DNA from 3 places in the Arthrobacter sp. NPDC093125 genome. Region 3 is predicted to be linked to each of the others. Evidence: riboswitches for the same ligand, from Rfam matches in the RefSeq annotation. Region 3 holds a riboswitch; each other region holds the start of a gene.
The links. Region 3 has a riboswitch for cyclic di-AMP ahead of ACIP9X_RS00345 (hypothetical protein). Riboswitches for the same ligand answer to the same signal wherever they lie in the genome.

Region 1 (3,188 bases), 440 kb from region 3:
GCTGTCCGCGCACGCCCGGGGTCAGCAGGTCCAGGACCCGCCATTCGGCCTGGCTGCGGTCGCGCACAATGTGGCCCAGCAGCCGAAGAATCGCCTCGCACTCGGCCGCCATATCGGCATAGGGACCCTCGACGGCCACGGGAATCCGCTCCTTGCTGTTGCGGAGCCTGTCCACCGCCCGGCGGGCGTAGATGAGGCTGTGGCCGCCGGCATCCTTGATCTGGTTGGGCAGCGGTTCGTTTACCGGCCCCACGCCGAGTCCCACGTACCAGCTGCCGCATCGAAGGGCGACCAGGGCGGCGTCCACTGCCTGGTGGGGACAGTCCACTATCCCCTGGACCTCGTCCTCGACCGACCGATCGAAGTCGAGGCGCGCGGGGATATGCCGGAGGTCCTTGAGCAGTTGCGGGACCCGGTCGCCGTCGCGCCGGCTGTCTGTTTGGTTGATAGTCAGCGTGAACATCGTGAATCACACTACCTGCTGGTCGCTGCGAGACAAGTTTGTCCCACCCGAACCAGGAGAGTTGTCCGTGCTGGAATTCTTGTCCCCGCCCCGAGCTGCTGTTATTCCCGGAGCGCAAAGCTTCCGCTGCCCGTATGCGGAAACAGCAGCGGCAGGCGCCGTAGCACCTGCCGCTGGTGTGTTTGAACTGACGCTTAGGCGTTGACGCGCACGTAGCTCGTTCCTGTCAGCCAGGAGGTCGGGTGAACGATGGTTTCGTTGACGCCGTTCATGCCACTGCTGATGGCCTGCCCGTTCCCGATGTAGATGGCAACGTGGCCGGAGCTGATGATCAGGTCGCCGGGCTGCGGGTTTGAAACCGGGGTTCCGTACTGGTGGAACTGCATGGGCGCAAGATCGCCCACCTGCTTGCCGATCGAGCGCAGTGCCTGCTCCACCAGGATGGTGCAGTCCTGGGTAGCTCCCAGCTGTGCACGGGCGGATGCCACGAGCGCGCCGCCGACTCCGCTGGCCGGGGTGGTGGAGGATGCCGTCTTGGTCGAAGCCGGCTTGATGGACGCGGAAGCGTGGTAAATGCCCATGCTGGCCTGCTGGGGTGCTGCCGGAGCGGCGTGCGGAACAGCAGGGGCAGCCGGAGCGGCCGGAGCGGCCGCCTGTGGAGCCGGTGCAGCGTGTGCGGCGCCCGGAATCACGATCTGGTCACCTGGGTAGATCACCGAGGACAGGGACAGCCCGTTGGCAGACAGGACGGCGTTCAGGGCAACGCCGTGCTGTGCAGAGATCGCGCCGAGGGTGTCGCCTGGCGCAACCGTGTGGGTGGCGCCGGATGCGGCAGGCGCAGCAGGTGCCGGAGCGTGAGCTGCGGTCTGGGCTTGGACGCTGGCGGTACCCGATGTCTCTGGAGCGTTGGCGCCGGCCATGGCGGGGGCTCCGACGCCGAAGACAAGGCCTGAAGCGGCGGCGACGGCGGCGGCCGGCCGGGCCATGGATGATGCGTTGGACTTCAGAGAATAGGACAGTCCCTGCAAAGCGATGGACTGAGTCGGGGTGGCGCGGTGGCGCGCGGACATGGTCTTACGTGACATGGATTTTGCCTCTCCCATGCCTGCGGGGTGAGCTGTCGGGTTCGGATGGGAGGTCACCCGGTCCTGCGTCCCTTGCGAAAGGGAGCGACAGGACTTAACCCCAAGTCCTTGGAAACCAAGGACGGTAAAGACGTGGTTCCCCCGTCCCTGCCAGTTGGATATTGCGAACGGATCCCGGTCAGCGGCAGGGCTCGGCATTCCTCCCGGGAGTGCCCCGACGGAAACCAAGGCACCGGAAGAGGCTATCCCACGAACCCGGTAAAAGTCACATTTGCGTAACGGCGCCGGTCGTTCCGGCGTGGCCTGGCAGCGAAATTCAGCCGGTTAAATTACGACGGCGGCTGGTGCGGTCCGCTTGGAACCGCACAGCCGCCGTCGTGCTGGGGAACGTTAGTGTGCTGCAGGCACGTAGCGCTTGATGGAGGCCTCGAGCTCTGCCTCTGCGGCGGCACGGTCGGCCCAGCCCTCGGCCTTGACCCACTTGCCGGGCTCCAGGTCCTTGTAGCGGGTGAAGAAGTGCTCGATTTCCTTGATCAGGAACTCGCTGACGTCGCTGACTTCCTGGATGTGGTCGAACCGGGGATCGGCCGGCACGCAGAGGACCTTGGCGTCACCGCCGCCGTCGTCGGTCATGTTGAAGACGCCGATGGGGCGGGCCTCAACGATGACGCCCGGGTGCAGATCGAAGTCCTGCAGCAGCACCAGTGCGTCCAGCGGGTCGCCGTCTTCGCCGAGGGTGTTCTCGAAGAAGCCGTAGTGGGTGGGGTACTGCATGGAAGTGAAGAGAACGCGGTCCAGGCGGACGCGGCCGGTCTCGTGGTCGACTTCGTACTTGACGCGCGATCCCTTGGGAATCTCGATGGTCACGTCATGCTTCATGGAATGCTCCTCGACGATTGCTTGGGTGTTTGCGGCACGCTGGCATCCATTTAGATTCAACGAAAAAGGGCTGTCGCTGCCGCCGACTACTATTGAGGATATAGCGAGAGGCCCAGGTTTCAGGAACTAATGGGGTAATTTCAGGACTTTGAGGACCAGCGGCATGAGGGGCACCACAGGCAAGGCAACCGGCCGCGCCAGGATCGGCAGAAGACGCAGCGGTCCGCGTAGTGCCGGCATCGGCGTGCTGCTCCGGGCCTGGCCCACCCTGCTCCTTACGGTCCTGCTCGCCGCCCTGGCCATTCCCGCCGGGATGCTGATTGCCCCCGCGCTGACGGGCCAGGCCCCGACGATGGCGGCTCCGGTGCAGACCCCTGCGTGGCAGCTCTTGCCGAAGGAGCTGTCTGTTCCCCAAGGGATTGATCCGCTCAGCACGTCAGCGCCCATTCCCTTGCCTGCGCAGGTCGCGGCCAAGCTGAACCCGGTTCTGAAGACCGACGGCGGCGGCACCTTTACGGGGGTAGTCCAGGACGCCGTCACGGGCAAAGTGCTGTTCGACCGGAACGGCGCCGCCAGCAGGATCCCGGCATCCAACATGAAGCTGCTCACCGCCGCGGCCGCACTGAAGGCCATCGGACCGGAGACGCGGTTCAGCACCAAAGCAGTGGCAGGCCCGGCACCCGGCGCAAAGTCGGGCGCGGCAAGTTCCAATTCGAGGACGGTGGTGCTGGTGGGCGGCGGAGACGTCCTCCTCACTGCAG
Region 2 (3,188 bases), on a different contig from region 3:
CAGGGCAGTGCGCCAGCCAATGCGGCAGCGGCTACCGCCCAGCCTGAGGTTTCAGCCGAGGCAGCAGCCAAGATCGACTTCAGCCGCACCTCCGTAGCGACGGCCGGCGACCCCGAAGGAAAGCTCAAGCAGCTCCTCAGTGCCCAGTCCGCCGGCAGCATCAGCCGCGCGGCCTCAGCCGGCAGCCTCGGCCTCCCGCTGGAGACCATGGTCAAGTCTTCCCCCTTCGGCTACCGCGTGAGCCCGATCACCGGAGGCGCGGGAGAATTCCACCGCGGCCAGGACTTCGCTGCCCAGTGCGGAACGCAGGTGTTTGCTGCCGCGAGCGGCAAGGTCACTTTTGCCGGCTGGCACCCGTACGGAGGCGGCAACAGGGTGGTCATCGACCACGGCAACGGCCTGGAAACCACGTACAACCATTTGTCGTCATCGAGCGTCCGGGTAGGCCAGAAGGTCAGCCGGGGCGAAGCGGTGGCACTTAGCGGGACCACCGGCGCTTCCACTGGCTGCCACCTCCACTTCGAGGTGATGGTCAACGGAGACGTCGTTGATCCCCAAGGCTGGCTCTGAGCAAGCCGATGGAGAACTCTCACATTCTCGTGACACGCCGTGATCTGAATGTGACATTCGCTCCGAACTGCTGTACCGTCTAAACCGCGTCAACTTTTCCGAAGTTGACGCCTTTGAGTGGATTGCCTAACTCTGCCACCGCTCAAGGTCCGTTCGCATTACATCGTCTGGCAGGGGCGGGGGAACCAATTTTGGTCTTCGCAAGAAGGCCTTGGGGTTAAGTCGCAAAGCTTCCCAGGAAGCAGCGCGGCCGGGTGACTCCCATCCGAATCCGACAGCTCACCTCGTAGGCATTGGGAGAGGCTACCTTTCGTGTCTTCACGCCACAATTCTGCGCGCCACCGTGCGCAAACGGTTCGCAAGAACCCGCTCGGCGCCGTGTCCAAGGCAGTAAGCGCCAATGCAGGAACAGTAGGTCGCCAGGCAGCAGTCGTCGCAGCCGCTTCAGGTCTTGTCCTGAGCGTCGGCATGCCGGCCAATGCAGCCGACGCCAATGTTGGTATTTCCGCCTCCGCTGAATCCGGATCCCAGGCTGCGCAGCTTGCTGTGACAGCCGCGCCCACCGCAACGGTCTCGTTCGAACGCCCTGCCGTCACCACCGAGGCAGCTCCGGTCATCGAAACCGTCGCAGTGCAGTCCAGCGACGACACCGCCGCCGCTGCAACTGCAGATGCCGCTACCGAAACCGTCACGGCCAAGGCCGCAACGGTTGACGCAGCAGGATCGGGCGCGACTTCGGGTCTCGCTGGCATTGCCTACACCGGCATCGGCAACCCCTACGTATGGGGCGGCACCACTCCCAGCGGCTGGGACTGCTCTGGATTCACGCAGTGGGTCTACGCGCAGGCAGGCATCAGCATTCCCCGCGTCAACGCGTGGAACGCCATGAAGCCCACTTCGGCTCCCGCTCCCGGCGACCTGGTCATGCAGAACGGCGGTGCCCACGTTGGCATCTACGTAGGTAACGGCATGATGATCAGCGCGCTGAACCCCTCGCAGGGCACCCTCCTGCACGCAGTGTCCGCCACGGGCACGGCTTCGTATTACACCCTTCGCTAAGAACCCCATTCGAGACGATCCGGCGTACCCCCAAGATGCCGGCGCGTCGCTAAACCGCGGCCTGCTACAGCGGGCAGCGGACCACGAAAGAGAGAAATCATGACTACACGTGCGACCAGTGCACGCCACCGCGCCGAGGTTACTAAGACCAACTCGCTGACCGTCATTGCCAAAGCTGTCGGCGACAACGCCGGTGGTGTAGGCCGCCAGGCTGCAGTTATCGCTGCTGCTTCCGGACTCGTTCTGACCAGCGGCATTGCCGCCAACGCTGCGGAGACCAACGTTCAGCGTGACTCCGCTTCCGCGTCCACCCTCGAAGTGCAGTCGCTTGCTTCGGCTCCGATCTCCGCTGCATCCAGCATCGCCATCTCCTACGAGAAGCCTGCTGTAACCACCGAGGCTGCCCCCGTCGTCGAGGCGCCCAAGCCCGTCGTCAAGGTTCAGGAAGCCGCCCCTGTTGAAGAGGCCGCGGCCCCGGTCGAAGCTGCCCCCGCAGTTCAGACCGCCTCCGTGAAGACCGCTGTAACCACCGAGGCTGCTCCGGCCAAGCCGGCTGCCAGCAGCGGCATGGGTGCTTCGATCGCAGCTGCTGCCTACGCCCAGCTTGGCGTTGCGCAGGACTGCACCCGACTGGCCACCAACTCCCTGGCCGCCGTCGGCATCAACTACCACGGCTGGCCGGCAGGCTACCTCTCCCTCGGCCGCACCGTCAGCGCTGCTGAGGCCAAGCCGGGCGACCTCGCCTACTACCAGAACGGCGGCATGGGCCTGGCCCACATCGCTGTTTACGTCGGCAACGGCCAGGCCGTCCACGGTGGCTGGAACGGTGGAACCACCGCTCTGTTCAGCGTGAACGTCGGCTCCGGCCCGGTCTTCATCCGCGTTGGCGGCTAAGACACACCGCTCTAAAGCTGAAAAGGACCCCTGCCGTTCGGCAGGGGTCCTTTTGCCTGCCCGGCATCCTACTGGCAGTGCCGTAAATGGCCTACTGGCGGTGCCCTAAATCACGCGGTTTATCCCCGGACACGCACCCTCCAATATTTGCCCGATTCGTCGATCTGGGCTAGGAGTGTTTACTCTTATGGTGTCGATCCATAGCCCGGACATGCAGAGGGCAGCCGGCCCTCGCGCCTCTGCCGGGTGCGGCCGTGAAGAGGTATGCGCATGCGCACGCTCGTTCTCAATGCTGGATATGAACCGCTGGCGGTTGTAAGTTTCCGCCGGGCGCTGGTCCTTGTGCTCACCGGAAAAGCCAGCGTGGTAGCCGAAGGTGACGATCCCGTCGTGGGGCCGCAGGACATCATGGGCCGCCCGTCCGTGATCCTCCTGAACCGGTATATCCGGCCGCGGTACACCATGGTCACCGCCGTGAGCCGGCGCGGGGTGCTGCGCCGGGACGGGCACCGGTGCGCTTACTGCGGAAAAGCAGCCCACACCATAGACCACGTCCAGCCAAAGTCGCGGGGCGGTGCAGACTCGTGGGAGAACCTCGTCGCTGCCTGCCTCCGGTGCAACAACGTCAAGGGTGATCACACGCCTGCAGAAATGGGTTGGAAACT
Region 3 (3,188 bases):
GCCACTTCGTCTACTTCGCCGACCCCGACGGCAATAAATGGGCTGTGCAGTACATCCCCCACCGGCCGAACGGCTAAGTCACCGAACTCGGAAGTCAGTGCTGATGAGGCAGGATGGACCCCATGAGCCTTCCCGCTGAATCCGCCACGATCACACTGACTGCCCGAGCTGTCCTCTTTGACATGGATGGCACACTGGTCGATTCCACTGCTGTGGTGGAGCAGGTCTGGGGCGAATTTGCAGCACGCTACGGACTGGACATCGCCGAAATCCTCCGGACTTCCCACGGGGTCCAGGCGGGGGATACCGTGCGGCGTTTTGCCCCGACCGGCGCGGACGTTGTAGCACTGACCGCCGAGCTCGGCGCGATGGAGCGGGTCCGCACCGAGGGCATCGTGGCACTGCCTGGTGCAGCTGAACTGTTGCGGAGCCTGCCTGCCGACGCTGTGGCGCTCGTGACGTCCGCGGACCGCATCCTCGCCGATATCAGGATGGAGGCAGCGGGACTGGCCATGCCGGGCACTGCCGTCACCGCAGAGCTTGTCGCCCGGGGCAAGCCCCACCCCGAAGGGTACCTGCGGGCCGCCGAACTGCTGCGCGTGGAACCTGCGGACGCCGTGATTTTCGAGGACGCCCCCGCCGGCATTGCGGCCGGTCTGGCTGCAGGCATCCGCACCATAGCCGTGGGTCCGAACACCGGCGAAGTGCCCGACGGCGTGCTCCGCATTCCCGACTACTCCTCGGTCGCGGCGTCCGTGGAGGCGGACGGCGACGGCCGCAGGGTCATTTCCCTCAGCCTCTAAGGGCTCCGCCTAACCTCACCCCATTTCTGCACCACTTTCCCCTCTGCAGCGTGGTGCAGCGACGCCAAAGGGCCCCGGATCATGCCGATCCGGGGCCCTTCGGGAACTCAAAGTGGTGCAGAAATGCGGGCAGGCCTCGTGGACACCGCCAGTGGGCGGTTTAGTACCAGTTGTTGGCGTAGTGGAAGTTCAGTGCCTGGCAGGGAGAACCGTAGCGCTCCTCGATGTAGCCCAGTCCCCAGTTGATCTGGGTGCGGTAGTTGGTGCGGTAGTCGGCCCCGGAGCTCGCCATCTTCTCGGCGGGCAGGGACTGCACAATGCCGTAGGCGCCGCTGCTGGGGTTGGTGGCGGTGGTGCGCCATTCGGACTCTTTGGTCCAGAGCTTCATCAGGCACTGCATCTGGTCCGGGGCCCAGCCGTAGGACGACAGCTTGGCGGCGGCGTAGGCCTGGGCGCCGGCGGGGTCGTTGACAGCGACAGGAGCTGCGGGCTTGCGGGCCGGGGCAGCCTTGACGGGCGCGACCTTCGCGGGCACAACCTTCGCTGCCGGAGCAGCAGCCGGCTTCGGTGCGGGGGCGGCCTTCACGGCCGGCTTGGGAGCGGCCTTCGCCGGTGCAGCCTTGGCCGGTGCAGCCTTGGCCGGTGCGGCCTTCTGCGTGGCCTTGGGTGCAGGCTTGGTGACGGACTGCGGTGCAACCGAGGCCGCCGTCGGGGACGGCAAAGCGGAAATCAGCGTCTTGTCGAAGCTGAGCGTTTCAACGGCGTCGGCTGCGGCGGGAGCCGCCTCGGAGGTCGCCTGGGGAGCGGCCTGCTCGGCCGCCTGCCCGGCGGCGCCGACCCCGACGAGGACTGCGCAGGCGGTGGCCAGCACTGCCGTGCGGCGGCCGAATGACGGGAGGTTCGCGGTGAGCCGGCCCCAGGCGGACGTGGGGCGTGCGGACTCGGCGCGGTGGCGTGACATTTTGCGGCTGGACTGCTGGGAAGCGCTATCAGGGCGCGACTGTGCCTTGAATTCAGACATGGTTGATTGCCTCTCAACACCTGCGGAGTTAGCTGTCGGGTTCGGATGAGGTCATCCGGCCGCACGGAAAAAAATTCACGTGCCGGCTTCACCCCAAGGGCTGATGCGGAAAGCCCGGGACTCTGGTTCCCCCGCCTCTGCCTGGTCTAGCGGAATCCGGGAAGCGGCAGAGCTGGGCGTCAATCCGGACATGCGGCCCTAGTGGTTGCCGCACCATATCGACCGTACAGGAGGCTTTCGCTTAAGTCACATTTAGGTAACGGAGATCACGAGTGCGGCGCGTCGCCTTGTGCGATGATTTTCGCGGGCAGACACGCTGTGAACCGGGTGCGGCCGGGGCGTCATGTTACGTCCACAGAACCCCCATGGGCTTCGACAATCGACTGCACGATCGACAGCCCCAGCCCGCTGGTTCCCTCGGCTGACGCTGGCCCCAGTGGACCGGAACCGGCCGCACCCTCGCCGGACAGTAGGCGAACCGCGCGGGAGACGTCTGCGCGGGCGAAGCGCGCGAAAACCCGGTCTACGAACTCCGGGGGATGCCTCCGCCGTCGTCGGTAACAGTGACGGTTACGCTCCCATCGGCCGACCGTGACACTCCCGTGACCACGGTGGTCCCCGGGCCGGTGTGTTTGCGCGCGTTCGAGAGCAGGTTGACGAGAACCTGGTGCAGTTGTGACGCGTCGCCCCGAACCGTCACTGGTTGACCGGGGAGTTCGAGTCGCCGCGTGCGGTCGGTGGCCACGACCTTTTCGTCGCCACATAGCCCGCGCCGCGGACCGTGTGGATCATGGGCGGGTGGACCGCATCCACCTTCTTGCGGAGGTACAAGATGTAGAGCTCGACGATGTTGGCCTGGCCACCGAAGTCATAGTTCCACACACGGTCCAGGATCTGCGCTTTGCTCACCACGCGCTTGGGTTCTCCATGAGGTAACGCAGCAGCTCGAACTGAGTGGCCGTGAGCTGGAGCTCATCACCTGCACGGGCGACTTCACGGGTGTCCAGGTTCAGGACCAGGTCACCCACCACCAGTTCGGCCCTAGCAGTTCGACGCCGTCAAAACCGGGAAGCATCACGTCCAGCACCAGGACGTCCGGACGGAATTCCTTCGCGAGCTTGACCGCCTCCGGGCCATCCGCTGCCACTGCTACGGACCAGCCTGCCATCCGCAGCCCCATGCTCATGAGCTCCGAGAGGCTGGGCTCATTGTCGACGACGAGGGCGCGTATCGGCGAGCCGTCCGGGTGGCTCAGTTGGGGGAGGTTGTTGGTCATGGAATGCGAAGGGGCCATAGGACAACTCTCCGATCAGCTGACTAGCCGGCGCCTTGGTGTTCCTGTGAACCGGCTGTGAACCCAGCCT

Region 1: linked by a shared signal. The riboswitch ahead of ACIP9X_RS02360 (LysM peptidoglycan-binding domain-containing protein) and the one ahead of ACIP9X_RS00345 (hypothetical protein) in region 3 are both predicted to bind cyclic di-AMP.
Region 2: linked by a shared signal. The riboswitch ahead of ACIP9X_RS13865 (C40 family peptidase) and the one ahead of ACIP9X_RS00345 (hypothetical protein) in region 3 are both predicted to bind cyclic di-AMP.

Annotation. Positions count from the first base shown of each region.
Region 1 covers NZ_JBIVOQ010000001.1:512,096-515,283, reverse strand. The annotation lists gene ACIP9X_RS02365 (hypothetical protein) at 1-463, opposite strand, end outside; gene ACIP9X_RS02360 (LysM peptidoglycan-binding domain-containing protein) at 658-1,548, opposite strand; cyclic di-AMP (ydaO/yuaA leader) riboswitch at 1,551-1,747, opposite strand; gene ACIP9X_RS02355 (inorganic diphosphatase) at 1,939-2,427, opposite strand; gene dacB (D-alanyl-D-alanine carboxypeptidase/D-alanyl-D-alanine-endopeptidase) at 2,591-3,188, shown strand, end outside.
Region 2 covers NZ_JBIVOQ010000006.1:213,916-217,103, reverse strand. The annotation lists gene ACIP9X_RS13870 (M23 family metallopeptidase) at 1-570, shown strand, start outside; cyclic di-AMP (ydaO/yuaA leader) riboswitch at 684-877, shown strand; gene ACIP9X_RS13865 (C40 family peptidase) at 949-1,629, shown strand; gene ACIP9X_RS13860 (NlpC/P60 family protein) at 1,729-2,523, shown strand; gene ACIP9X_RS13855 (HNH endonuclease) at 2,794-3,188, shown strand, end outside.
Region 3 covers NZ_JBIVOQ010000001.1:73,282-76,469, reverse strand. The annotation lists gene ACIP9X_RS00355 (VOC family protein) at 1-77, shown strand, start outside; gene ACIP9X_RS00350 (HAD-IA family hydrolase) at 123-803, shown strand; gene ACIP9X_RS00345 (hypothetical protein) at 964-1,824, opposite strand; cyclic di-AMP (ydaO/yuaA leader) riboswitch at 1,830-1,996, opposite strand; partial or broken gene ACIP9X_RS00340 (sensor histidine kinase) at 2,091-2,581, opposite strand; partial or broken gene ACIP9X_RS00335 (response regulator transcription factor) at 2,521-3,118, opposite strand.